3 regions of the Desertibacillus haloalkaliphilus genome follow, and region 1 is predicted to be linked to each of the others. Evidence: riboswitches for the same ligand, from Rfam matches in the RefSeq annotation. Region 1 holds a riboswitch; each other region holds the start of a gene.
What was found. A riboswitch is a leader RNA that binds a small molecule or an ion and turns the genes downstream of it on or off. The one in region 1 is predicted to bind S-adenosylmethionine.

Region 1 (8,155 bases):
CAACTGTATGCTTACCTACATTTGTATAAAAAACATCTGCTAAACATGTAATAAATAATGAGACTTTCATTGTCCTATCCCCTTCGAGTTAATTATCCGGTCATCTGATGACCTATTCAATAAAAAGTGTGGGAAGGAGCTATCTTAATGAAGGATCAGTGACCTTAAGATCAAAACCTCAGAACTTATTCCGAGAGCTTCCTGAATCTTGTACATCACCTAGGTACACAATCATTTAGTAGACAGCTACTTTCCACCTTATTTGATTCTATGATGAGTGACTATCTCTTATTCTTATTGTAGAGAATCATCACACGATTGGCAACAATTGAACTATGCGGCGTCTTTTTGTTGCTTACTTTCTTCACGTTGCTTTTGACTTCCTTTAATAAAGGCGAACACAGCCCCACTGACGACAATTGTAACCATCAACGTTCCGATATTGAAGCCAAACCCATTTAAGGCAACAAATCCAATACCTCCTGCAAAGAATACATAATAGGTAGTTGGGATCAGTGTTTTACGAATTAAATTCCCTTCTTTTCCAACTAAGCCGGCTGCTGCTGAAGCGGCTACAACATTGTGAACACAAATCATGTTACCTGCAGCTCCTCCAACCGCTTGAAGAGCGACAACCGTTGCACCAGCAACACCGATATTTTCAGCTACACCAAATTGGAACAACGAAAACATCATGTTACTAATCGTATTACTTCCGGCAACAAACGCGCCTAATGCTCCGATCGCTGGCGCTACCGCCGGCCAATTCTCACCAATCGCAACAGATACACCTTCAGCTAATACAAGCGGCATGCTTTCAAAACCACTCGCATTGACATCCGAGTTGATAAAGACTTGAACCATCGGCACCGAGAATAACAACGCTGGTGCAGCGCTTACAATCGTTCCAAAAGAGTCTTTGAGGGCGCGACCATAAGCATTTGATGTCATTTTGTAAAGGAAATACGAGATAATTGATACCGTGATTAAAACAGTACCTGGTAAGAATAAAGGCTCACTATCAATTGATATTTCTGTACCAAAGATATTATTTGCCTCTAATGTGAATGCTTTAAGCCAATCACCAAATGGTAGTGAATTTACACGAGTGATAACGAGTAACGCACCAACGATAATGTATGGTAACCACGCCATAAATGGTGATATTGGCTTCGCTAACGGTTGATTTGAAATCTCTAATTTACCAGTCCATTCCGGATCCCATTTAGATTTCTCTTCAAAATTCCACACTTTCTTCGGCATTAAAAAGCCTCGTTTAGCAGCTGGAACAACAATCGCCAGTCCGATTAACCCTCCAAACATCGCTGGAAACTCTGGACCAAGAACGTTAGCGACAATTGCAAATGGGACAGTAAATGCCACCCCTGCAAATAACGCAAACTTCCATAGTGCTAGCCCTTCAGTGAATGACTTGTTTTTACCGAAGAACCTCGTTAACAAGGTAACCATAAACAGCGGAATCAACAGCCCTACAATCGCGTGAATGATAGCAACTTGTCCACCAATCGAGTTAATATACGCATCAAATGTCATCCCTAAGCTTGACGCAGTCCCTTCAACCATAGATGATCCACTGAGTCCTGAACCAACACCAATTAAAATCGGTGTACCTACAGCCCCATAGGACACTGGTGTTGATTGAATGATTAAGGCAACCATAACTGCCCCCATCGCAGGAAAACCAACAGCTACTAATAATGGTGCTGCAATGGCCGCTGGCGTTCCCCAGCCGGATGCCCCTTCGATAAATGACCCAAACAACCAGCAAATGATAATCGCCTGAACTCGTCGGTCTGGAGAAATGTCCGTAAATCCTTGACGTATCGTTTGAATGGCACCGCTTTCTTTTAACGTATTAAGCATCAAGATCGCACCAAAGACGATAAATAATACTTCTAAAGCGGTTACAACTCCGTTCATACTGGCAGCTGCCACTTGATTACCGGGCACATCCCAGACAAACATCGCAATAACAACTGTGACAATAAAAGCAATCGGCATCGCACGTTTGGCAGGCCAACGTAAAATAACTAAGAACAATAAGACTGAAAGAATAGGTACAAGTGCTAATAAAGATAAAACTCCAATACTCATTTCCCTTCCCCCCTCAAAAGTATGTAAGTTCATCTAATTCCCATTATCCATATATAGAAAAAATAATGATAATCATATCTACCGGTCATCAGATGACTAATGTAAGTGGTTTCATTATAAGTAAAATTCATAAATTATTCAAGAGTTTGATCACTAAAAAGTTCAGAATTTTTTCAGAAATGTTTTTTTAATATAAGCTTCCATTGCACATCTTCTATAACCCATTTTCGAAGCGGTGCGAGTAAGCGAACTCCCTTGATTACTCCTTCCTGATCGCGCACTCCGCCCCTTTACCACACAAAACAATGAAAAAAACAGCCATAAAACGGCTGCTTTTTGCAAAAAATTATTCAAATTTCACTGATTGACTATCGTTCAATTTTAATATCCTTTAATAACGTTGTAACGACATGTCCAGCCATAATTAAGCCAGAAACGGATGGAACAAACGCATTCGATGATGGTGGCATTTTTGCTTTACGTATCGGTGAATTCTCTGCTTCTTCAGGAACAATTTCTTTACGTATGTCTTCACGGATTTTAATCGGCTGTTCATCTGAAAAGACAACATTGATCCCTTTATGAATGCCTTGTTTTCTTAACTTTGTACGAATCACCTTAGCGATTGGATCATAGCTCGTTTTTGAAATGTCGGCGATTCTTAAACGTGTCGGATCCATTTTATTAGCTACTCCCATGCTCGAGATAATCGGAACGTTTCGTGTAAGGCACTCTTTCATCAAATGAATTTTATAGGAAATTGTATCACTTGCATCGACAACAAAATCAAGATCATATTCAAAAAACTGCTCATAGGTTTCTTCCGTATAAAACATCTTTAAAGCAATAACCTCACAGTCTGGATTAATATCTGCAATTCGTTCCTTCATTAAATCAACTTTGGGTTGTCCTACCGTTGATAATAATGCATGGACTTGTCGATTGACATTTGTGATATCAACATCATCTTTATCCACGAGGACGAGGCGACCAACCCCAGACCGAGCTAATGCTTCAGCTGAAAATGAGCCTACTCCTCCGATCCCCAAAACTGCAACCGTACTATTTTTTAAGACATCTAGCCCATCATGGCCTATTGCCAATTCATTTCGAGAAAATTGATGTAACATCTGTTAACTCCTTCCAAACCCTCTATTCTCCGTAATACACTCGGAATTGAATATACCATAGTAAGAAATAAAAGGGAAGTTTTGCAAACAGTTTGGACTACGTTCTCCTTGAAACAATTTCTCTTCATCAAGGTAATCTCCCTCAAATGATTTCTATCAAAGGCGGTGCGAGTAAGCCTCCTTCATCAAGCATCAGCTCTGCTGGCGCACTCCGCCCCTTAACCACTACAACATAAAAAAAACTAAGAGAAGTTTTCCCTTAGGTGATTTCGAATATGTATAGGTAAGAGTCCCAATTGTGCCGTAAAAACTTAGTTTTGAACCTGCTCTCACGCAGGTGGGTGCTCTGTCTAAATCTTCATACGTCCTCAGTTGTAAAGGCATGTACTCCGATTTATGAACTGCAAGCTCCCTCTTATAAAGTGTTGGCTCAAAACGTAGAGTATCCTACGAACACCTTAGGACTCTTAAATTTCTTACATTTATCATACCATGTGTTATGAAGCGATTCAATAACATTTTACGGATATTTTACAGGAAATCATTTGCCGCTTGATTTGAGGACAAGGCCTAGTTATGGTACATTTAACTGTGATAAAGGAGGCGTTACTTTGAAACCTGTAGCCATTCATCGTTGTGTTGAGATCTACCAAGAAATCGGTTGGACAGAGAAACGAACAGTAGAAAACTGGTATGACCTCGAGCTATATAACAGCGAACTTCATATGAACGGATCAGTCATTGCGCTAACTCGAATTTTTGATATGTCTTACCGACCTATTAATTCAGGGTTCGGCTTTTTATATTTACATACTGATTCTGGTGTGAAATCGTTATACGTCAAAACGCCGCCTCACCATTTTATTGACTCATTTAAACAACTGAAACAAAAAGCATAATTAACGTGCGTTCAAGAGGCAGCGCACGAACAAACAACCAAGAACTTTGACAGTCATTTTTACCGAAGTTTGTGAACATCCCTTAAAAATATTTATACAGCTGCTTCAAGCTTCACTAGTTTCCTCCCATAAATGGGATAAGAGTCATAGACATCCGTTAATGGCAAGTATTCAACGCACGTATCCGTAGTGATAAACCAACCGAAGCCCTCATCTTCTTCAATGACTTCATTCAGGTGGTAAGTGATCTGATCCAAATGCTCTTTCACCCGATCAACATCCTCTTTCTTGAAAAAAAGAAGCCATTCACTTTGGTTGGTACATGCTTTTATGTTTTTTCGTTTATATTCAGGTTGCTTCGTTTGTCTAAAGTGATGAACAAAGTCTTCAACCATACTATTTGCTGTCGGTTCTTTTCCAGCCCCTGGCCCAGTAAATAATAAGTTTGTACCAGACTCTCCTTCAAGATGAACCGCATTTGTTACGCCATCGACTGTAGCTAACGGGTGGCTTTGTGCGACAAAGCTAGGTCGTACTCCCCCAAAAACACGTTCTCCATCTGTTCTTGCTTCAGCAACGAGTTTCATTTTCAGCCCATGTGTTTTTGCCGCCTCAATATGCCAACGCTCAACGTTACGTATCCCAATGCGGGCAAACGTTGACTGTTCAGCCCAGCTTCCAAAGCATAACTTACTTAAAATCCGTAGCTTATACCAAGCATCAAACCCCTCTACATCATCTGTTGGGTCCGCTTCAGCAAAACCCAGAGCTTGGGCCTCTTCTAGAACTTCGTCAAAATCGCGCCCCTTCTCATTCATCTCTGTAACTATGTAATTTGTCGTTCCATTTAAGATCCCAGAAACCTTAGTGATTGCGGTTGTTGGTAACAAGGAGCTGAGGACATTAATAATTGGGATTCCTCCAGCAACGGCTGCTTCATAACTAATAAAACTACCATGCTCATTTGCAAGTGCTTCTAACTCACGACCAGCAAAAGCAATTAATTTTTTATTAGCTGTAATTACAGGTACATTCCTGTTTAATAGACGACTAATATAATCTTTGGCTGGTTCAACACCGCCCATTTGCTCAAAAACGATATCATACCGATCCTTAAAAAAGTCATTCGGATTATCAGTAAATAATTGCTCATCAGCATTTCTTTGTTTTTGAAAATCTTTCACCAAAATCTTTTTTACCTCTACTCGATCTCCTAATACCTGTTCTATTTCAGCCTTTGCTGAATAAATTCGTTCAAAAACACCTTCCCCGACTGTCCCAAATCCAAGTAAACCGATAGATATCATTGTGTCATCCTCCTCTGCGTAAGTAAAAAAAACCTTTCCGATAAGGAAAGGTTTTTTAAAAATACCGTTCACTTATCTTTCAGAGCGTTCACGCTCTGCTGAAATTAGCACCGTAGTTTGTGAATACAAACCGGTTGCCGGGTGTCACAGGGTCAGTCCCTCAACCACTCTTGATAAGTAATTTATGAAAATGTCTTATTATTTTTAAGCTTGAGACTAATTATAGCGAGGAGTCTCTGCTTCTGTCAATGATAAATTATGCCTTTACTTCTTCCTCTTCTTTTTTCGGAACAATGCTTAAGTTTAATTCCTCAAGCTGAGCATCACTCACTTCACCTGGTGCATTTGTGAGGAGGTCACTTGCACTCGCTGTTTTAGGGAAAGCAATCGTATCACGTAGGTTCGTTCTGCCTGCTAAAATCATGATCATGCGATCCAACCCAAGGGCAATTCCTCCATGAGGTGGTGTACCATATTCAAAGGCATCCATTAAGAAGCCGAATTGGCTTCTTGCTTCTTCCTCAGAGAAGCCAAGTGTTTTAAACATTTTTTCTTGAAGATCACGCTCAAAAATACGTTGTGATCCGCCACCTAATTCATACCCGTTCAGCACAAGGTCATAAGCTTCAGCACGAACACGACCAGGGTCAGTATCTAAATGCTCAAGATCTTCTTTCATCGGTCTTGTGAACGGATGGTGTAAGGCAACATAACGCTTAGCATCTTCATCATATTCAACAAGCGGGAATTCAGTCACCCATAAGAAGTTGAACTTACTTTCATCAATTAAACCAAGTTCCTTACCGAACTTCAGACGAAGGGCACCCATACTATCAAATACGACTTGTTTTTTATCAGCTCCAAAGAATAGAAGATCGCCAGGTTCTGCATCAAGCGCTTGTCTAAGTGCTGCTGTCTCTTCTTCGTTAAAGAATTTAGCAATCGGCCCTTTGAGCTCATCTTCTTCGACTTTTAGCCATGCAAGCCCCTTCGCACCATAAATCGCTACGAAGTCAGCTAAATCATCAATTTCTTTACGAGAATAACGAGTTGCTACCCCCTTCACATTTAATCCTTTAACGATTCCACCGTTTTCAATTGCATTTGTAAACACCTTGAACTTACTATCTTTTACGATATCTGAAAGCTCAACAAGCTCCATCCCAAAACGTGTATCTGGTTTATCTGAACCGAAACGATTCATCGCATCATCATACGTTAAACGTTCAAAAGGCGTGTTAATGTCCATTCCTTTAGTTTCTTTAACGATTTTTGCCATCATCGTTTCCATCATTGAGATTAAATCTTCTTTTTCCATAAATGATGTCTCAATATCGACTTGGGTAAATTCAGGCTGACGGTCAGCACGTAAGTCCTCATCACGGAAACAACGAACAATTTGATAGTAGCGCTCAAATCCCGAAACCATTAATAATTGTTTAAATAATTGCGGCGACTGTGGTAAAGCATAAAATTCGCCATGATGAACACGACTTGGAACTAAATAGTCACGCGCCCCTTCTGGTGTACTCTTCGTTAACATCGGTGTTTCAATTTCATAGAAGCTTTCATCATCAAGGAAATCTCGAATCAGCTTAGTTGTACGATGACGAAGTTTAAATGTCTCCTGCATTTCTGGACGGCGCAAATCAAGATAGCGATACTTTAAGCGAATATCCTCAGATACATCCGTGTTTTCTTCGATTTGGAATGGTAGCGCCTTAGCAGCATTTAAAATGTTGATCTTATCCACTCGAACCTCAACCTTACCAGTTGGGATTTTCTCATTGACCGTTTCCTCATCACGCTTGACAACCGTTCCTTCGATATCTAAAACATACTCACTCCGTACACGGTCAGCGATTTGTAGTGCCTCATTAGAATCTTCTGGGCTAAATACGATTTGTACAATCCCTGAACGGTCACGTAAATCAATAAAAATCACTTGCCCTAAATCGCGTCGAGTTTGAACCCAGCCTTTTAACTGAACGCGTTGTCCAATCGTTTCTTCTAAAATTTCTCCACAATGATGTGTTCTACCAATCATTTTAATTCCTCCTTAACATTTCCCTTGTAAATATGTAACTAACTCGTCAATCGCGACTTCTTCTTGATTGCCTGTTTCCATCTCTTTGACAGAGATTTTATTGCTTGCTAATTCGTCATCCCCAAGTACGGCGGTGTACTTCGCTTTAAGACGATCAGCTGCTTTAAACTGTGCCTTCATTTTTCTATTTTGATAATCTTTTTCTGCACTTATCCCTGCTTGGCGTAACTGGTTGAGCAGGCTCGCACTTCTATCTTGGGCTTTTTCCCCCATGGTCACAATGTAACAATCAATGGATTGCTCAACTGGGATTTCAATATTTTGTGCTTTTAACGCCATTAATAAGCGCTCAATACTTAAAGCAAATCCAATCCCAGGTGTGTTCGGTCCACCGATATCTTCAACTAAACCATTATAGCGGCCACCGCCACTTAAGGTCGTAATTGCACCAAAGCCTTCACCATCAATCATAATTTCAAATGCTGTATGGTTGTAATAATCAAGGCCACGGACGAGTGTTGCATCAACCACATAATCAATTTCCATCGCTGATAAGTAGCTTTTTACTTTCTCGAAGTATTGCTTCGATTCATCCGTTAGATACTCGAGTATTGACGGTGCATTCGTCATTAACGGATGATTACTGTCTTTTTTACA
Region 2 (8,155 bases), on a different contig from region 1:
CAGTCATCGCTTCTTGAACAAGTGTAACTGCTTGGCTCATTGCCGCGCCACCACCAAAGGCAGCCGTTACACCAACTGCTTCAAAAATCTCTTCTTCAGTGCAGCCTTGGTCAAGGCAACCTTTGGTATGGTAGATAATGCAATATTCATCTTGCGAATAAATGCTGATGCCAAGCGCCATCAACTGCTTTTCCTTTTGCGAAAGCTTCCCTTCTGCAAAGCATTCCTCTGTAAAATCATTATACTTACTTGCGATATTAGGCATTTTTTGGGTGAAATGACCTAATCCCTCTTTATAATCTTGAAGAGCCATTTCAATACTGTTCATTCCTTGGTTGTCTTGCACGCGATAACCTCCTACATTTTAAAATAAGTATGACAATCAATAGTATAAGTTTTGATGGGCAAAATATTCAGGACGGATCGGTGAAAGGTATGGGTCAACAACGTAATTAGGATAAAGAAGTTCGTCGGTGCGGACATTGGTTTCGCTATTTACTCTAATTCCCTGCTTTTCTGATGTGGCGCGGACTCTCAGTACCTTATTCTGCCTTGCGGTCGTGTTTTTCAACTTAGTTCAGGCCTTTAGCGAATCCTCGGTCCGTTTAGTTTCCAAAAAGGATCTGATTTGATGCAGATAAGGCATCCTATGTCCGTTTCAAAAACCTAGAGGTTTCTTCCCAGCTGGCGCCTTCACCTTTTCGACAAAAAAACACCCGGATTGATTATAATCCGAGTGTTCGAGAAGTGCTTCCCTTTGGACTTATTCGTCCATAGGGATAACGGCACCTTGGTATGTTTCTTCAATAAATGCTCTGATTTCTTCAGAACGTAGCACATCAACTAATGCTTGAATTTCTTCACGCTCTTCTTCACCTGTGCGAACAACAACTAGGTTTGGTTGTAAGACATCTTCGCCTTCAAATGCGATACCGTATTGATCGATATCAACCTCACCTTCTAGTGCATAGTTCGTGTTAATAACAACAGCATCACCTTCACCACTTTGGAAAGATGGAGCAAGCATTCTAGCTTCAACTAGTGTATCGAAGTTTAAGTTTTTAGGATTATCAACAATATCTTCACGTGTCGCTAATTGACCTTCTTCAACATCAAGCTCAATTACACCCGCACGTTCGAAGATTGGTAAAATACGGCCATGGTCACTGAAAGAGTCACTCATGATGATTTGTGCATCTTCCGGAAGATCTTCTAGGCTGTCATACTCTTGAGAGTAAACACCGATTGGTTCAGCGTGAATCGCACCAACACTTGAGAATTCATAACCAAACTCTTCAATTTGCATATCTAAATATCCTGGTGTTTGGAAATAGTTCGCATCAATGTCACCGTCACGTAGTGCTTGGTTCGGTAAAACGTAATCTGTGAACGTAACGATCTCAAGGTCAATCCCTTGCTCTGCTAATAATGGTGTCGCTGCTTCTAATACTTCCGCATGCGGTACAGCTGATGCTCCGACAACTAATGAGACGTTTTCTTCTTGTGCTCCCTCATCGCCAGTTGTCTCGTCAGCTGTATTATCTTCGTCTGCCGTTCCACATGCTACTAGTGATAATGACAATAATGTTGCACTTGCAATACCAAGTAATTTTTTCATTTCTTTCTTCCCCCTTAAACTTATCGTTTATCTGTTCTATATGTGAGAAAATCGCCAATCCATTGAATGATGAAAACAATGATGATAATAGCGATTGTTGCCACCAAGGTTACAAAACTGTTGTTACGTTGGAAACCTTCTAAAAAGGCAAAGTGCCCAAGTCCACCTGCACCGATGACACCAGCCATGGCTGTATAACTGACAAGTGCAATCGCGGTAACAGTAATCCCTGAAATTAACGCTGGCATTGATTCAGGAATTAGCACTTTACGGATAATCTGTCCATTCGTTGCCCCCATTGATTGCGAGGCTTCAATAACACCTTTATCAATCTCACGGAGTGCAATTTCAACCATTCGCGCATAAAACGGTGCTGCACCAATGATTAGTGCAGGTAGCGCTGCATTTGCACCGAGCATTGAGCCGGTAATATAGCGAGTAAATGGAATTAACAAGATAATTAAAATGATAAATGGAATTGAGCGAAAGACGTTCACAAACGTACTAACGGCTTGATTGACTAGGCGATTCTCCCAAAGGTTGCCTTTACTCGTCAGATAAAGAACTAATCCAAGCGCAAGACCAAAGATAAATGTCGCCGAGACTGAAATCACAGTCATGTATAGTGTTTCTAACGTTGCTTCCCAAAGCCTGTCCCATTTCATGCTAGCAAATGCTTCAGTCATGGTCGATCACCTCCACTTCGACTTGTTGCTCGTCGATGAATGCGATCGCTTTTGTGATTTCCGCATCTTCACCGTCGATACGGACAAACAACGTGCCATAAGAGCCTTCTTGTGTTTGCGAAATTTTACCTTGTAAAATATTGACGTCGACATCAAACTTACGAATCAACCCCGTAATTAATGGCTTTTCAGCCTCATCACCAACAAAGGTCAGTTGAATGACTCTTCCAGATGGATTTTCAGCAAGCAAATGCTCGATCGTTTCTTTCGTTTCCTCTGGTTCTGTCACTTGTTTCACAAACTCCTTTGTCATCTCTTCTTGCGGTTTGCGGAAGACATCAAGGACCGGACCTTGTTCAACCACTTTACCAGCCTCCATCACCGCAACCCGGTGACAGATTTTACGAATAACATGCATTTCGTGAGTAATTAGGACAATCGTCAAATCTAGCTTTTGGTTAATATCAACAAGCAGATCAAGGATCGCATCAGTTGTCTTTGGATCAAGCGCTGATGTCGCTTCATCACAAAGCAAAACTTTCGGATTGTTGGCAAGCGCTCGTGCAATCCCAACTCGCTGTTTCTGTCCCCCACTTAGCTGTGACGGATAAGAGTCACCACGACCTTTTAAACCAACGAGCTCAATCAGTTCATCGACCCGCTTCACTCGTTCTTCTCGTTTCACCCCTGCAATTTCAAGTGGGAATGAGATATTTTCACGGACCGTTCGTGACCAAAGCAAGTTAAAGTGCTGAAAGATCATGCTAATTTCTTGGCGCGCCTCGCGCAATGCTTGACCTCGAAGGCTTGAAAGGTTCTTACCTGCAACATTCACATCGCCTTCTGTTGGGCGTTCAAGCATATTTAGCATGCGGATAAGCGTACTTTTTCCGGCACCACTATAGCCGATGATCCCAAAGATTTCGCCTTTATTTATCGTTAAGTCAATGTTATCTACTGCCGTTACAGGGCCGTCTTTAGTTTTGAAGATTTTTCGAATCCCTGCTAATGAAATCATGGTGTCCCTACTTTCTATATAATAATAATATTTATAAATGGATTTTAAGCTTAAAAAAACCTCTCCCTCATCGTTTGAGCAGAAAGGTTTTGATCTCGGTTAGCTGTCCTTTCTCTCATTTATCAAAGCCTACTGCTTTGCAGGAATTGGCACCTTTCTAACTTGATCGTTAGCGGTTGCCGGGTTTCATCGGGCCAGTCCCTCCACCTCTCTAAATAAGAGTTATTCTTCAATTTTCGCTAATACTTGCATGTATCATAGCACGCTGCTCGTTTTTGTGTCAATAAATTTTGATAGAATAGTAGCTTGGCAGTTAATTAAACGTTTGGTTAATATTAGGATTATAGGGACGGGGCCAAAAAGGACGCTTGGGAGGGACTCCCAAGCGCCTGCCTTACGTATTAACACCAGCCCATGTCGCACCCTTCTACGTACGACTTTTCTTTTTGACCGGCTGGTTTTTCATAGCGGAACACTTTATTGTGATCAAACTCAAACCCCTCTGACATCTCATACATGTTCCCTTGGTTCGTCATGACAATCTCACCGACTTTTGCTTTGTCAACATACAAGTTCATTTTGCCATGCTCAAACTTACCTTCAACTTTCCCTGTAATATCAACCTTCTGTAGCTGCTGCTTATCCATGAAGAAAACCTCCTTTGGTTCCCTATACACATACCATTCCCAAACACCAACCACTTCACTCAAATAAATATTACCACCCAAACGAAAACTTAACACCACAAACGAGCTTGAGTAGTTAGTTGTTAGTTGGTTAGGTAAAAAATGATCATACTTCAGCATACGCAATTGGCACCACGTCTAGAGTCGAGCGACTCATTCTTTAAGGACTTCCATGAGTAAACTAAAATGAACACCATCCAACCGTCATGCGGGCACTCCCCTAGCCCTTTCACCAAATGCCGTTCGTACATCCCCAAAAAAAGATCAGACCCAAAGCAAAGGATAAGCGAGACTCCAAATGGTGCTAACCATTTGCGTCGACGCTAGTCGACGTAGTGGAGACAATGCAGAAGGCGTTGAAAGCATGGGGTTCGCTTTCATAAGTATTCGAAATTGGCTCCACGTCTAGGGTCGAGCGACTCATTCTTCATTTTCCCACGTCCAGGGGACCCCAGAGAGACTTCACTACCAAAGAACTTCCTTGAATCAACTAAAAAGATCACAATACAACTCTCATGCGGGCACTCGCTCAGCCAACACCTACACAACATTCGGACCCACTCACAAAAAAAGAGGAGAAATTCTAGATGAGCAAGACCGCAAATGGTGTCAACCATTTGCGTCGACGCTAGTCGACGTAGTGGAGACAATGCAGAAAGCGTTGAAAGCATGGGGTTCGCTTTCATAAGTATTCGAAATTGGCTCCACGTCTAGGGTCGAGCGACTGCACTCACTTGGGAAGTAAGTATGCCAAATTCGCGGGCAACCTGTTTAGCACCATTCTTTCTTCATATAAAAAGAGCAACCCCACCACGGATCGCTCTAACAACTATGATTAGTCTTCCTTAATCATTTCCTCATATTCATCTGCAGACATTAACTTATCAACCTGAGACTTATCAGAAGGCTCAACAATGATCATCCAAGCTTTCTCATACGGAGACTCATTCACAAACTCCGGAGAATCATCAAGCTCTTCATTAATCTCAACCACTTTACCACTCACAGGTGCATAAAGCTCAGAAACAGTCTTAACCGACTCAACACTACCAAACGGCTCATCCGCCTCGATCTCATCACCAACTTCAGGAAGCTCAACGAACACGATGTCCCCAAGCTCAGATTGTGCAAAATCTGTAATCCCAATACGAACGTTATCGCCTTCCGTTTTTACCCATTCATGTTCTTCAGAATACTTAAATTCCTTTGGTAAATTCATGGTAATCCCTCCAAATTATGTGTTCAACGTAACTATATTACATTTACTCATTTGAGACAACTGCTCTAGACGAGCCCCTGATTCATCATTATCGCCTTATTTCTTCCATTGTTGTTCAAACTGTTCCTCTTTAAACCCAACAGTTACATGCTCACCATCGGTTACAATTGGACGCTTGATTAACATCCCATCAGACGCTAAAAGGTCCAGCAACTCATCTTCTGGTGCCGTCTTGACTTTATCCTTTAAGCCTAACTCACGATATTTCTTACCACTTGTATTAAAAAACTTCTTTAATTCTAGTCCACTTTTTTCATACAAGTCTTGCAGCTGCTCTCTTGTCGGTGGTTCGTCCACGATATGTACTTCGTTAAATTCAACGCCATTGTCCTCAAACCACTTCTTCGCTTTACGACAAGTTCCACATTTCGGATACCAGTAAAACGTTAACGCCATCATCCATCCCCCCTCTCACTTATATGATATATTTTCCATCATACTCACTTACGCTAAAGCAGGCAAGCAAACCGCTTGCCCGTTACACTTTCGCTACTCAACTTCCTTATCCTTCTTCGACTGTGAAATTGGCTCGTCCACTTTGTAGGCCTCCTGAATATGATCAGTCGTTAACTCACCGCTCACTTCTTTTGAAAATTCCTCGACGGCTGTCACCATCTCATCATAAATGATTTCATGCTTCGGCTTTTTCAAAAAAATCGCCCCCTCTTTGTTCGTATCTGTATTATATGAACAAATCGACGGTTTCCATTCACCTGGGCTTTAAAACATAGTAGCGACTCCGCACATTGCTTTAGGGCTGCTCTTTTTTGAGAGCAGCCCTTTGGAGAAAGTACCTTGGAACGAAGGTGTTCCAGTTTTTATTGAAAACAAGTTACTTAAACGACGTAGCGCTCTGCTTCAATCACTTTTGCAGCAATCTCACGCTTTTTCGCAATTACATTAATCGGCGTATAACGCGTTAATTTACGTAAAACAGATAGCATTGTGCGGAGTTGATCGCCTTCTTCCATCGCAACAATCGATTCTTTTGCATGTGCTTCAATCTTCTCGAAGGCTTCTTGGCAATACACTTCTGTTAGCAACAGCTTTTGTTGGTTAGCATCTGCGCCCGTTGCTTTGAACGCTTTTTCCGTACGGACAATGACAGACTCCATCGCATAAATTTCGCTCACAATATCAGCGACATTGACGAGTAGCTCTTGCTCCTTTTGCAGCTCTTTTCCGTATTTTTGTGCTCCTGTACCAGCAACAAGCAAGAAAATTTTCTTCGCCATTTTTAGTAAATATTTTTCTTGTGCTAACGGCTCTGTACCAACTTCCTCTGGCATCAACGTTAGCAGCTCTTGTTGCAAGGCTGTCGCTTGTTCAAGCAATGGTAGCTCGCCCTTCATCGCTTTTCGTATAATCGTCCCCGGAACGAGCATCCGGTTGATCTCATTTGTCCCTTCAAAAATTCGGTTAATCCGCGAATCACGATAAGCTCTTTCCACTTCGTACTCAGCCATAAATCCATAGCCACCATGAATTTGTACCGCTTCATCGACCGCGAAGTCTAGCACTTCTGAACCGAAAAATTTATTTAATGAACATTCAATCGCGTATTCAGCAATCGCATCAGCGACCGCCTTTCCATCATTTTGTTCTTCTTCCGTTAGACGGGCAAATCCATCTTCAATCAGCCCACCCGTACGGTAAATGGAGCTCTCTGATGCATACGTTTTTGTTGCGATATCCGCGAGCTTTTCTTGAATCAATCGGAAGCTTGAAAGTGACGTTTTGAACTGCTTTCGTTCGTTCGCATATTTGACCGCTAGCTCAAGTGCACGCTTGGTACCACCCACACAGCCAACTCCAAGCTTATAACGGCCAACATTTAAAATGTTAAACGCAATCACATGACCTTTGCCAACTTCACCAAGCAAGTTCTCCTTCGGTACAAGCGCATCTTCTAAAATTAATGTTCGTGTTGATGAGCCTTTGATCCCCATCTTCTTCTCTTCTGCTCCCGTTGAAACTCCTTCAAACTCTTTTTCAACGATAAAGGCGGTAAAATGCTCGCCATCAATTTTAGCGTAAACGACGAACACGTCAGCAAATGCAGAGTTCGTAATCCATTGCTTCTCACCATTTAAGACGTAATGAGTACCTGCATCATTTAGGACAGCAGTCGTTTTTGCGCCTAGCGCATCCGACCCTGAGCTTGGTTCAGTTAATGCATAAGCAGCGATTTTTTCACCTGTTGCAAGTGGTGGTAAATACTTTTTCTTTTGCTCTTCATTTCCGAAGAAAACAATCGGCAAGGAACCAATCCCAACGTGAGCACCGTGACTTAATGAAAATGAACCAGCACGTGAAAATTTCTCCGTGATCACCGATGAACTAATTTTATCTAAGCCAATGCCGCCATAAGCTTCTGGAACGTCCGCTCCAAGTAAACCAAGCTCACCTGCTTCAGACAGTAAACGGCGAGAAATATCAAATTGGTGATCTTCAATCTTTTCAATTTCAGGAACGACTTCACCGACAACAAACTCTTCCGTCGTTTTGGCAATCATGTCATGCTCTTCTGTAAAATCCTCCGGTGTAAACATTTTTTCTGTTTCAATGTCCTCAACTAAAAAGCTACCACCTTTTACAAATTGCTCTTTTGTATTTGCCATCTTTCATTCCTCCGCTTCATTTTATTTTCACGTGCTATCTATTACAAAATTTCAAACACACCAGCAGCACCCATTCCTCCACCGATACACATCGTTACAACACCGAACTGTTCACCACTACGTTTTAGTTCATGAATCAAACTTAACGTTAGCTTCGCACCGGAACAGCCTAGCGGGTGACCAAGTGCTATCGCACCACCATTGACATTCACTTTGTTATGATCGAGCCCGAGCGTACGGATCACCT
Region 3 (8,155 bases), on a different contig from region 1:
GTTCTGTGCCATCACACGGTTGTTCAACCGTCGGAATGGCATTATGACTTGCAATTGAACAGTTCTTTTTACCCATTGTTCTCTCCCCTTTTCTTCTTTTCTTCTTTTCTTTAAGTCAATCCCTGTTTATCCTTGGCTTTAAGATTCGTGTAAAAGCTTATAAATCGTTTTGTTTTTCGGATTGTTATAAGCGTATTCACGCACCTTAGCCAACACCTGGTCAAGACGGCTCGTATCATGCCCCAACTTTGTTTGATGACTTTTAATCTTCATTAACCTTTGATAATGAGGATCACCTTCCAAAACCGTCCTCTCAAATTGGGCTCGTAACTCATCCTTTTCAACTCCTTGATCCAGCAGTTCCACAAGACTGTCCATTTTCTGCATTTCAAGAAGCCGTCTAATAGGCAGTAGGTCACCTCTATTCAACAGCAATCCCTCCTTTTTTATTTTTATATTCAAATCAGGTTATTTTGTATAGATAGATGGAAGATGGAAAATACCTATTTTGAAAAGAACTAGGTCACTCTTAGGGGGATAAACAAGCATATTGAGAAAAATTTCATAACTTATAAATACAGACTTTCTGTTTTTAGGAGAGGATACTATGGCCGAATCAAAGCTTTCTATCAATTCATTGGATACAGAATATGAACGATACGTAGGCAAATGGAGAAAGTATACATTGATGAAACAGAAGAAAAAAGTACGTCAACACCTACCAAAGACAAAACTGTTTTCAAAAAAATCTCTATGGAAGATGCTTGATAAATATGGAGAAGTTATCGTGAAACCAAGCTACGGAAAATATGGGAGGAAAGTTGCGAAGATCTCTTGCATGAACGATGGAAAAATCAAGCTTCATATGGAACAAAAGAAAAAAGTGTTTTGTAATAGAGAAGAAGCCTATACCTATCTTTCAAACTCGTATTTAAATGGCAAGTGTCACATCATCCAACAATATATACCACTTGCGACAATTAACGAATGTCCATTCGATCTAAGGGTTATGGTGCAGCGGAAAAAAGAATCTGATGATTGGATGGTAACTGGCGTAGCAGCTAAAGTAGCAGCAAGCGGATTTGCGGTTACGAATGTAGCTAAACAAGTATTAAATCTTGAAACAGCTATCGAACAATCAAATATAGTAGTAGACGATAAGTGTAAACTGATCGAAGAAATGAACAAGGCTTCTGTAAAAAACGTTCAGAGCATACAAGATTACTACCCTGAATACCGAGGTATCGGGTTAGATGTAGGCGTTGACCCAAAAGGGGATATATGGATCATAGAAGCAAATTTAGAGCCTACCATCGATATGTTTATGGAGTTAAATGATCGCTCCGCACTTCGAAAGATTCGCGCCTATAATCGAGGGTAAAACACGAAACGGTGCCAGGCACCCCTTTTAAGGTGCCTGGCACCCGAGAATGTTTTAAATCCCGCAAGCCAACGTCCCGTTTTTCTGGAAATACTTCTGATGATATTCCTCAGCTTGATAGAATGGTTTGGCTGGTGCAACTTCTGTGACAATCAGCTTTGGACTCGTACGGTTTAATTCAGCTTTCTTCTTCACCGCTACTTCTAGTTGCTGAAGGTTTTGAAAGAAGATCGCCGAACGGTATTGTGTGCCGACATCAATTCCTTGACGATTACGTGTTGTTGGATTATGACATTCAAAAAATTTATCCACTAGTTCTGCATATGAAATTTTCCACGGATTATACCAAATCTCAATCGCTTCTGCATGACCGGTTTGACCTGATTTCACTTCTTCATAAGAAGGGTGCTCTACATCGCCACCTGTATAACCGACTCTTGTTTCTTCTACGCCACGAACCTCTTCAAAAAATGCTTCAACACCCCAAAAACAACCTGCTGCAAATACTGCTTTTTCCATTTTACTCGCTCCTTTTCGAGCGATAAACCTTCTTTCCATATACAAAAACTTGGCTTTTCATCAACCGATGGCGAAAACCTTAGTTGACGTTATACTATCGTCCTAACGCTAATAAATTCTGATAGTATAAGAAAAACCTCTCTAATGAATGTAGAGAGGTTATCGTATATGTATACGATCCTCTCATCTCCCAAGGAAGTCAATCCTTGCAGGAATTAGCACCGTTCAAATCAATGACTTGATTTAATGGTTGCCGGGTTTCAAAGGGCCAGTCCCTCCACCACTCTGGATAAGAAGTCTATCGCTATTAATTTTTATTTGTTAAATAAAATTGTATCTGATTGGTGGCTACTTTGCAAGGAAAATTTTCAAAAATAAATAAAATCACCTTTGCATTACATTTTAAAAGGCAAATCACCCAATCATTCAAGATGATTAGGTGAGTCCATATCAAACTCTTATGCTCCATTTAACAGCTCATGGGTTTTTTCTAATATCTCTTCGTCCTTTAAACGGAATTTAAATTCGACTCGTCGAGATTCTTGGTTGCTATAGTTACCCTCTACATCCGTACGACCATCTGTATAGGATCGACCGTTGACGGTTAGCTTATCTTTCAAATGTGCTTGGATGTTCTGATAAGGAAAATCATCGCTGAGCACATATTCTGCGACACTAAATGCTCGCTCTTGCGACAGCTCGAGATTGTATAGATAGTCACCAATTCTGTCCGCATGACCTTCGATAATAATTTCTGAAATATACTCTTCATAGCCGCTTTCTAAGAGGACATCTAAATAAGCGGGTACAAATTCATCTAAAAACGTAAACGCCTCAGGCTTTAACACCGTTTCATCAAACGCAAACAAAATGTCCGTATCAAAGATCAGAGCACCAGTCTCCTCATCAATTTCAACATTTAACGTTGAATCACTAAATTCATCATTCAAGTCATTAATTAAATCGACTCTAACCCCCATGATTTGATCAATCGTCCGATTCATCTCTTCAATCTGAAACGATTTGATCACCATCATGATAATAAAAATTAAAATAAAACATAAAAGAAGCGCTGTTAATAAATCCGTAAATGATGGCCAAAAGTGTCCTTCCTCTTGTTCACCATGGAATAGTTTTTTATACTTCTTAATCATTGCTTCCAACCCTTACTCTCGTTGGTTGACTCATCGCCCCTTGAGAGAGCGACTGGAGTTGACGATTTAACGTGTGAATTTCTTGACTTAATTCACTGATCGTCTGTTGCATAAAACGAGCGCTTCTTTGCTGTTGATCTTCTGTAATTTCTCCGATTTGCTTAAATTCTTTTTTCATCGCGTCGTTAATATCGACAACATAACCACCGATGTTGCGACTCACCTTATCGAGGCGGTCACCCAGGGTTCCCTCTAAACTGCTAACATACCTTGAGAGGGTGTCTTTTAGCACGGACACGCTTGATTCAATCTGATTTTCGCGGTGGTTAAATGAATCTTTCATATCTGCAATCGTACGGTTGATTTCAGTAAGCATTTGATGATTCTTAACGCCCACTTGCTCATAGGAACGAGAGGCAGCATTTAAATGCTTTTCAAACGATTGCGATTCTCTGGCGTGAGCCCGTAAATGATCATGGAACTCTTGATTAAATTGCTGAAGCTCTTCAAGTCGACCTGACAAGAGACTTTTATATTCTTCTTGAGCGGTATGAATCGTTTCTAGTGCCTCAGGCAGGCGAACAATCGAATTTCCGAGTTTATCGAAGTCGTTCTTCAGCCCTCTTAAATGCGTTGAAATCCCGCTCAGCTTCGAGCTTAAATCGCCTCCAAAAATTCGCGCAAACTGTTCGTTATTCGTTTTCATCATCGATACAAGATTCTCACTTTGTGCAGTCGCTCGCACAAATGAGCCATGAATCGATTCCTGCTTCTCACTAATGGAGGCAAAATAGTTTTTCCAATCAACAACAGCTGTCTGGAATTGGTTCATCGTTTCTTTCTGTGACGTTGTTAATTCGTCTATCTTCCTATACGTTTCCGTAAAAGCACTTGCCATTCGTTCATTTCGCTGATCCATGTTATAAAAATAAGCAAATAACTGCTCAAAGTTTTTATTTAGCTTCTTAACTCCTTGATCAAAACCGTTCGTCACTTCTTTCATCCGGTTAAAAATGACCGTGAAATCTTTTAAGTTTTCAGTTAAACCGTCATTAAACTTCGCTAAGTCCTTTGCCGATTGCTGCAAACCAGCCGTATATTCCTTAAAACCGTCAAACGATTGGACAATGTTTTGTAACGATTCCTGATTCGTTTCACGAAGCTCAACGATCGATGCGTTAATCGTTTCGGACACAGTAATCAAGCGTGCCATTCCATCTTGTTCGTTTTCCTCTAAATGAGATTCGGTTTTGAGCATGATGTCGGTTAACATATATTCGGTATTCGCTACTTTCGTGATCACCGTCATCAGTAATGATAACCCCATACCCGTGATACTCGTATAGAACGCAACATCAATTCCCGCGAGAACGAGTGCGACATTTTCTACGAGTTGATCGCCTGTAGCATTAATACTTCCGAGCGACATTGCCAGTCCAATGAATGTCCCTAACACCCCGACTAAAATAAAAACAGAAACGGTCATCTGCACCATTTTAATAATACTCACAATCGGTAGATTAAACATTCGCCAACTTGAAAATTTATTTTGGACAAAGGTTTCAACTTTTACCGATTCTTGCTGACTTTTTTGCTCATACTCTGCTTGAAACCGGTTAACTGGGTCAATATCCAGAGAATGAGTGTCATTAATAAAATTCCGTACTCGTCTCAATTTCCTATACAAGGTAAAGTGAATGATGACAGCTACGATAAAAGTTACAAACAACACCATAAAAATAAATTCGATCAATGGATTGGATAAAATCGATTGAGCTTGCTCCTGACTGATAAATAACTGTAAAATCGCTTCAACCATAACAATCCCCCTAACAAAGATGACTTGTCACTACATTAGCCTTGTTAATAGCTATTCTCTACGTGGACAAATCATGCATGGAACGATGGAAAGCAGCGGGATCAAAACAAATTCCAAGTCCTTGACCCTCACGCTTCAATTAAAGGCGGCGCGATTCTGTAAATGACTCTCATTGCTCGCGCACTCCGATAAAAAAGGCCACTGATCCCAAAAACCAGTAGCCAAAATTTTCATTAGATTCTCTTTTTCACATCTTCTCTAATCGAATCAATCATACGTTCAGATAAGTTGGCCGGAACCGATTTATCATCTTCAAACATCCATGCATTCACCGTTTCTAGATCCTCTTTGCTAAAGGAAATGCTATAATCTTGATTGTTGTAAGTAAAGTCCGTCGTTACGAATTCTTCGGTATAATACTCATCATCGACAACCATTCGTTTGATTTCATAATCCTTCACGGTCTATGTCTCCTTTTTACAGTCATTAGTCTTTAGAATGAACGGAATATCAACGTTTATGCACGATAACTATTTCTACCTACCCGAACCCAATCAAGAGACTTTATTCCCTTCAGCAAAAACACTGTGATACGATGGACGAGTTGAATAACATACTAAGGAGCGATTCACTTGATCGATTTGAATTTTGAAAAATATACAGAAATGACATTGACAGATTTTCAACTAAAAGATAGTTACGATGTACAGCAATGGACACATTGTATTGTTCGCTTTATGTGTGATAACATGCCCGAAGATATCGAAGACCCGGAGGCACTCGTGATCTTGAACCAAGAAAACGACGTGTTACAAATTTCGCTTTACGAAGAGGGCTGTGACTCTCCGAATTATCAATTCACTGACGGTGAAAAAAAGCAAATCACCAATTGGCTATTAGCAACGATCCGCGAGGGTTAAGCCTCCCAATTTGTCGTTTCCATCTATCCCCTGCACTACCAAATAATTGACGTTTACGACTGCCAGCATCCATAGTATTATATATATAGAACGTTGAAACAGATCGTAATAGACGGGGAGGTAGCGGTGCCTTGTAACCTGCAATCCGCTATAGCAGGGTCAAATTCCTATAGAAGGTATCTTGATGTGTGGTCAGTCCTTTTAATTTGATGTTGAGGAAAAAGTCTTTTGTGACGAAACGCCTACGAACGGGTCAGATCCGGAAGGAAGCAGCCATAAGCAGGAGCTGTTTCGTGTATGAAAGGTCACTTTTTCTGAGTCAGAGCAAAAGACAACGCATGGATCATGATGTCGTATATAGGTTTACGATTTACATAGAGATTGACGATATTAAGGTAGTCAAAAGGTAGAATCAACCTTTTGGCTACCTTTTTTTAGTACTAAAAAACCACTATTATCCTACATAGTTCGTCCAAACATGATTACAATGACTTCATAAAATATACTAACAAAAGATTGGAGGTGAAACTTCATGAGTGATCACAAGCACAGAAGAGATTTTAACTTTGCGTTAATTGTTGTGCTGTTCATCTTACTCATCATTGTCGGAACAGCGTATGTAACGCCTTATTATTAAGGAACTCCCTCCTGCTTGTCGGGGCCACCATATGAGAACACTCCCGAAAAGAGCCCTCGCTGGGCTCTTTTTCCATAACATAGTCATGGAAATTCTAATATGTATTTGGTTTATAGTTTGTTATATACTGAATTCTTTGTTTTCAATGATAGAGTCAATACATTATTTTTAAAGATGGTAAATGAAGTTTTTTGGAATGTCTAATTGGTCAAAATGAAAGAATGAGAAAAGGCAAGGCGGGGCCTTCCCTTTTCATTGCTCATCTTAAATTTAATGCATTCAGTTCATTCCAAAATAGATCGCTACAAGTCCAACGGCAATCGCAAACAGAGCGAATCCTTTTTCCTTTGAAAATAAGCCGACGATTCCAACGATAATCGCAACAGTCCCTAAAAAGAAGTGTAAGAAAAACAAGCCGAGGATACCGAGCATAATTGCAATCCAGCCAATCAACCTACTCATCTTCACACTCATTTTTAATCCTCCTCCCTAGAAGTTCGCATTGTAAACGCTTTCAAAAATAAGGAGCATTAAGGATCCTCATGTACAAACAAACTTATTCATATTGGTTTCTAATATCATATTCACGAATGGTTCCATTGAACACAAAATCTTGTGTTTTTTATTCAAAAAAGAGAGCGAATCCATGAGGGCCGAGCCATTACTCTTCCTGAATTTTCCTGCCTGTTACTTTTTCGGAAGTCTCCGAATCCATTCGCTCTCCTACCCTTCAACACTCACAACCCAATTTAAAATTATAAATCTTTAAACCCCTTCCGGTGGATACGGGGTTGGTGTTGGGTCTGCAAAATGTGAGTATTTCTCGTCAATATAATCACGGACTTCCGTTAGAGGCTTTCCTTCGTCTCGCATTTGTTGTACATCCAGTACAATCTCGATGCAGATTCCTCAGCCAGCACCGTGCGAATCATAAACAATCATTTCATCTGTGGCTTGTTCGTTATCAATGAAACAATCTTTGACACTTTCATGGTTGAATGGTTCAACAAAACAATTACAATAGCAAGGAATATGGTCTAAATCATCACCATGGTCAACGGCATATTGATAAGCATCTATCGCCCCCGGATGATGGGCTTCTAGTACATAATCAGGAAAATCGTACTCATCACTCAACGCCTCTTGCTCCCCATTTCCGCTGCAACCAACAGCTACAAGCAAAACTATGGCAAACAAGGCTATTTTTAGTAAGCGTTCTTTCAAAAAGAATCCTCCTCTCTGTGACGATCTCTGATGACGAACTGTATGATTATAATAATCATAGCTTATTTATATCATAATCATCTGTGAATAACGTCACGGTTGATAAAACGTCAACATTTGCTCACAATTCAGTCGTCATTTCAAGCTTTTCTGTACAATGGGTGTACATGTATGTTCCCGGAGTTATAGAAATGCTCTGATCGTGTAATCCTTGCTAGTAACAAGTTCTTCGGTAGGGGGGATTAACCTGGAACAGGTCTACTTTTATTTAGTGGGAGCGTTCATTGTCTCCCATATTCCAATCGTTAGGCAGGTATTTGCTACTGTTAATACGCTCATTCATGAATCAGGCCATGCGATTGCAGCACTGCTTACAAGCGGAAAAGTCTATTCGGTTTCCTTATTTTTAAACAGTGAGGGTCTGGCTCAAACAGGGACTCGTTCGTGGCTAAGCAAGTTCATTGTTAGTTATGCGGGCTATACCTTTTCATCAGCGATCGC

Region 2: another riboswitch for S-adenosylmethionine. It lies ahead of KH400_RS08385 (methionine ABC transporter ATP-binding protein); the one in region 1 lies ahead of KH400_RS02775 (homoserine dehydrogenase).
Region 3: another riboswitch for S-adenosylmethionine. It lies ahead of msrA (peptide-methionine (S)-S-oxide reductase MsrA); the one in region 1 lies ahead of KH400_RS02775 (homoserine dehydrogenase).

The regions. Positions count from the first base shown of each region.
Region 1 covers NZ_JAHPIV010000002.1:119,705-127,859, reverse strand. Annotated here, with positions in the region: gene KH400_RS02800 ((Fe-S)-binding protein) at 1-70, opposite strand, end outside; gene KH400_RS02795 (L-lactate permease) at 334-2,115, opposite strand; gene KH400_RS02790 (tRNA threonylcarbamoyladenosine dehydratase) at 2,484-3,245, opposite strand; RNA gene ssrS (6S RNA) at 3,531-3,713, opposite strand; gene KH400_RS02780 (hypothetical protein) at 3,857-4,144, shown strand; gene KH400_RS02775 (homoserine dehydrogenase) at 4,237-5,451, opposite strand; SAM riboswitch class I at 5,521-5,631, opposite strand; gene aspS (aspartate--tRNA ligase) at 5,708-7,498, opposite strand; gene hisS (histidine--tRNA ligase) at 7,511-8,155, opposite strand, start outside.
Region 2 covers NZ_JAHPIV010000006.1:135,933-144,087, forward strand. Annotated here, with positions in the region: gene KH400_RS08370 (carboxymuconolactone decarboxylase family protein) at 1-328, opposite strand, end outside; gene KH400_RS08375 (MetQ/NlpA family ABC transporter substrate-binding protein) at 764-1,618, opposite strand; gene KH400_RS08380 (methionine ABC transporter permease) at 1,639-2,304, opposite strand; gene KH400_RS08385 (methionine ABC transporter ATP-binding protein) at 2,297-3,322, opposite strand; SAM riboswitch class I at 3,435-3,544, opposite strand; gene KH400_RS08390 (YusG family protein) at 3,724-3,969, opposite strand; gene gcvH (glycine cleavage system protein GcvH) at 4,844-5,227, opposite strand; gene KH400_RS08400 (arsenate reductase family protein) at 5,324-5,683, opposite strand; gene KH400_RS08405 (hypothetical protein) at 5,777-5,938, opposite strand; gene KH400_RS08410 (acyl-CoA dehydrogenase FadE) at 6,124-7,908, opposite strand; gene KH400_RS08415 (acetyl-CoA C-acetyltransferase) at 7,950-8,155, opposite strand, start outside.
Region 3 covers NZ_JAHPIV010000011.1:106,814-114,968, reverse strand. Annotated here, with positions in the region: gene KH400_RS13605 (hypothetical protein) at 1-76, opposite strand, end outside; gene KH400_RS13600 (hypothetical protein) at 139-429, opposite strand; gene KH400_RS13595 (YheC/YheD family protein) at 608-1,381, shown strand; gene msrA (peptide-methionine (S)-S-oxide reductase MsrA) at 1,436-1,900, opposite strand; SAM riboswitch class I at 2,081-2,196, opposite strand; gene KH400_RS13585 (OmpA family protein) at 2,359-3,054, opposite strand; gene KH400_RS13580 (MotA/TolQ/ExbB proton channel family protein) at 3,047-4,873, opposite strand; gene KH400_RS13575 (hypothetical protein) at 5,107-5,334, opposite strand; gene KH400_RS13570 (hypothetical protein) at 5,506-5,793, shown strand; RNA gene ffs (signal recognition particle sRNA large type) at 5,897-6,162, shown strand; gene KH400_RS13560 (YjcZ family sporulation protein) at 6,326-6,430, shown strand; gene KH400_RS13555 (hypothetical protein) at 6,710-6,904, opposite strand; gene KH400_RS24110 (PCYCGC motif-containing (lipo)protein) at 7,196-7,654, opposite strand; gene KH400_RS13540 (M50 family metallopeptidase) at 7,926-8,155, shown strand, end outside.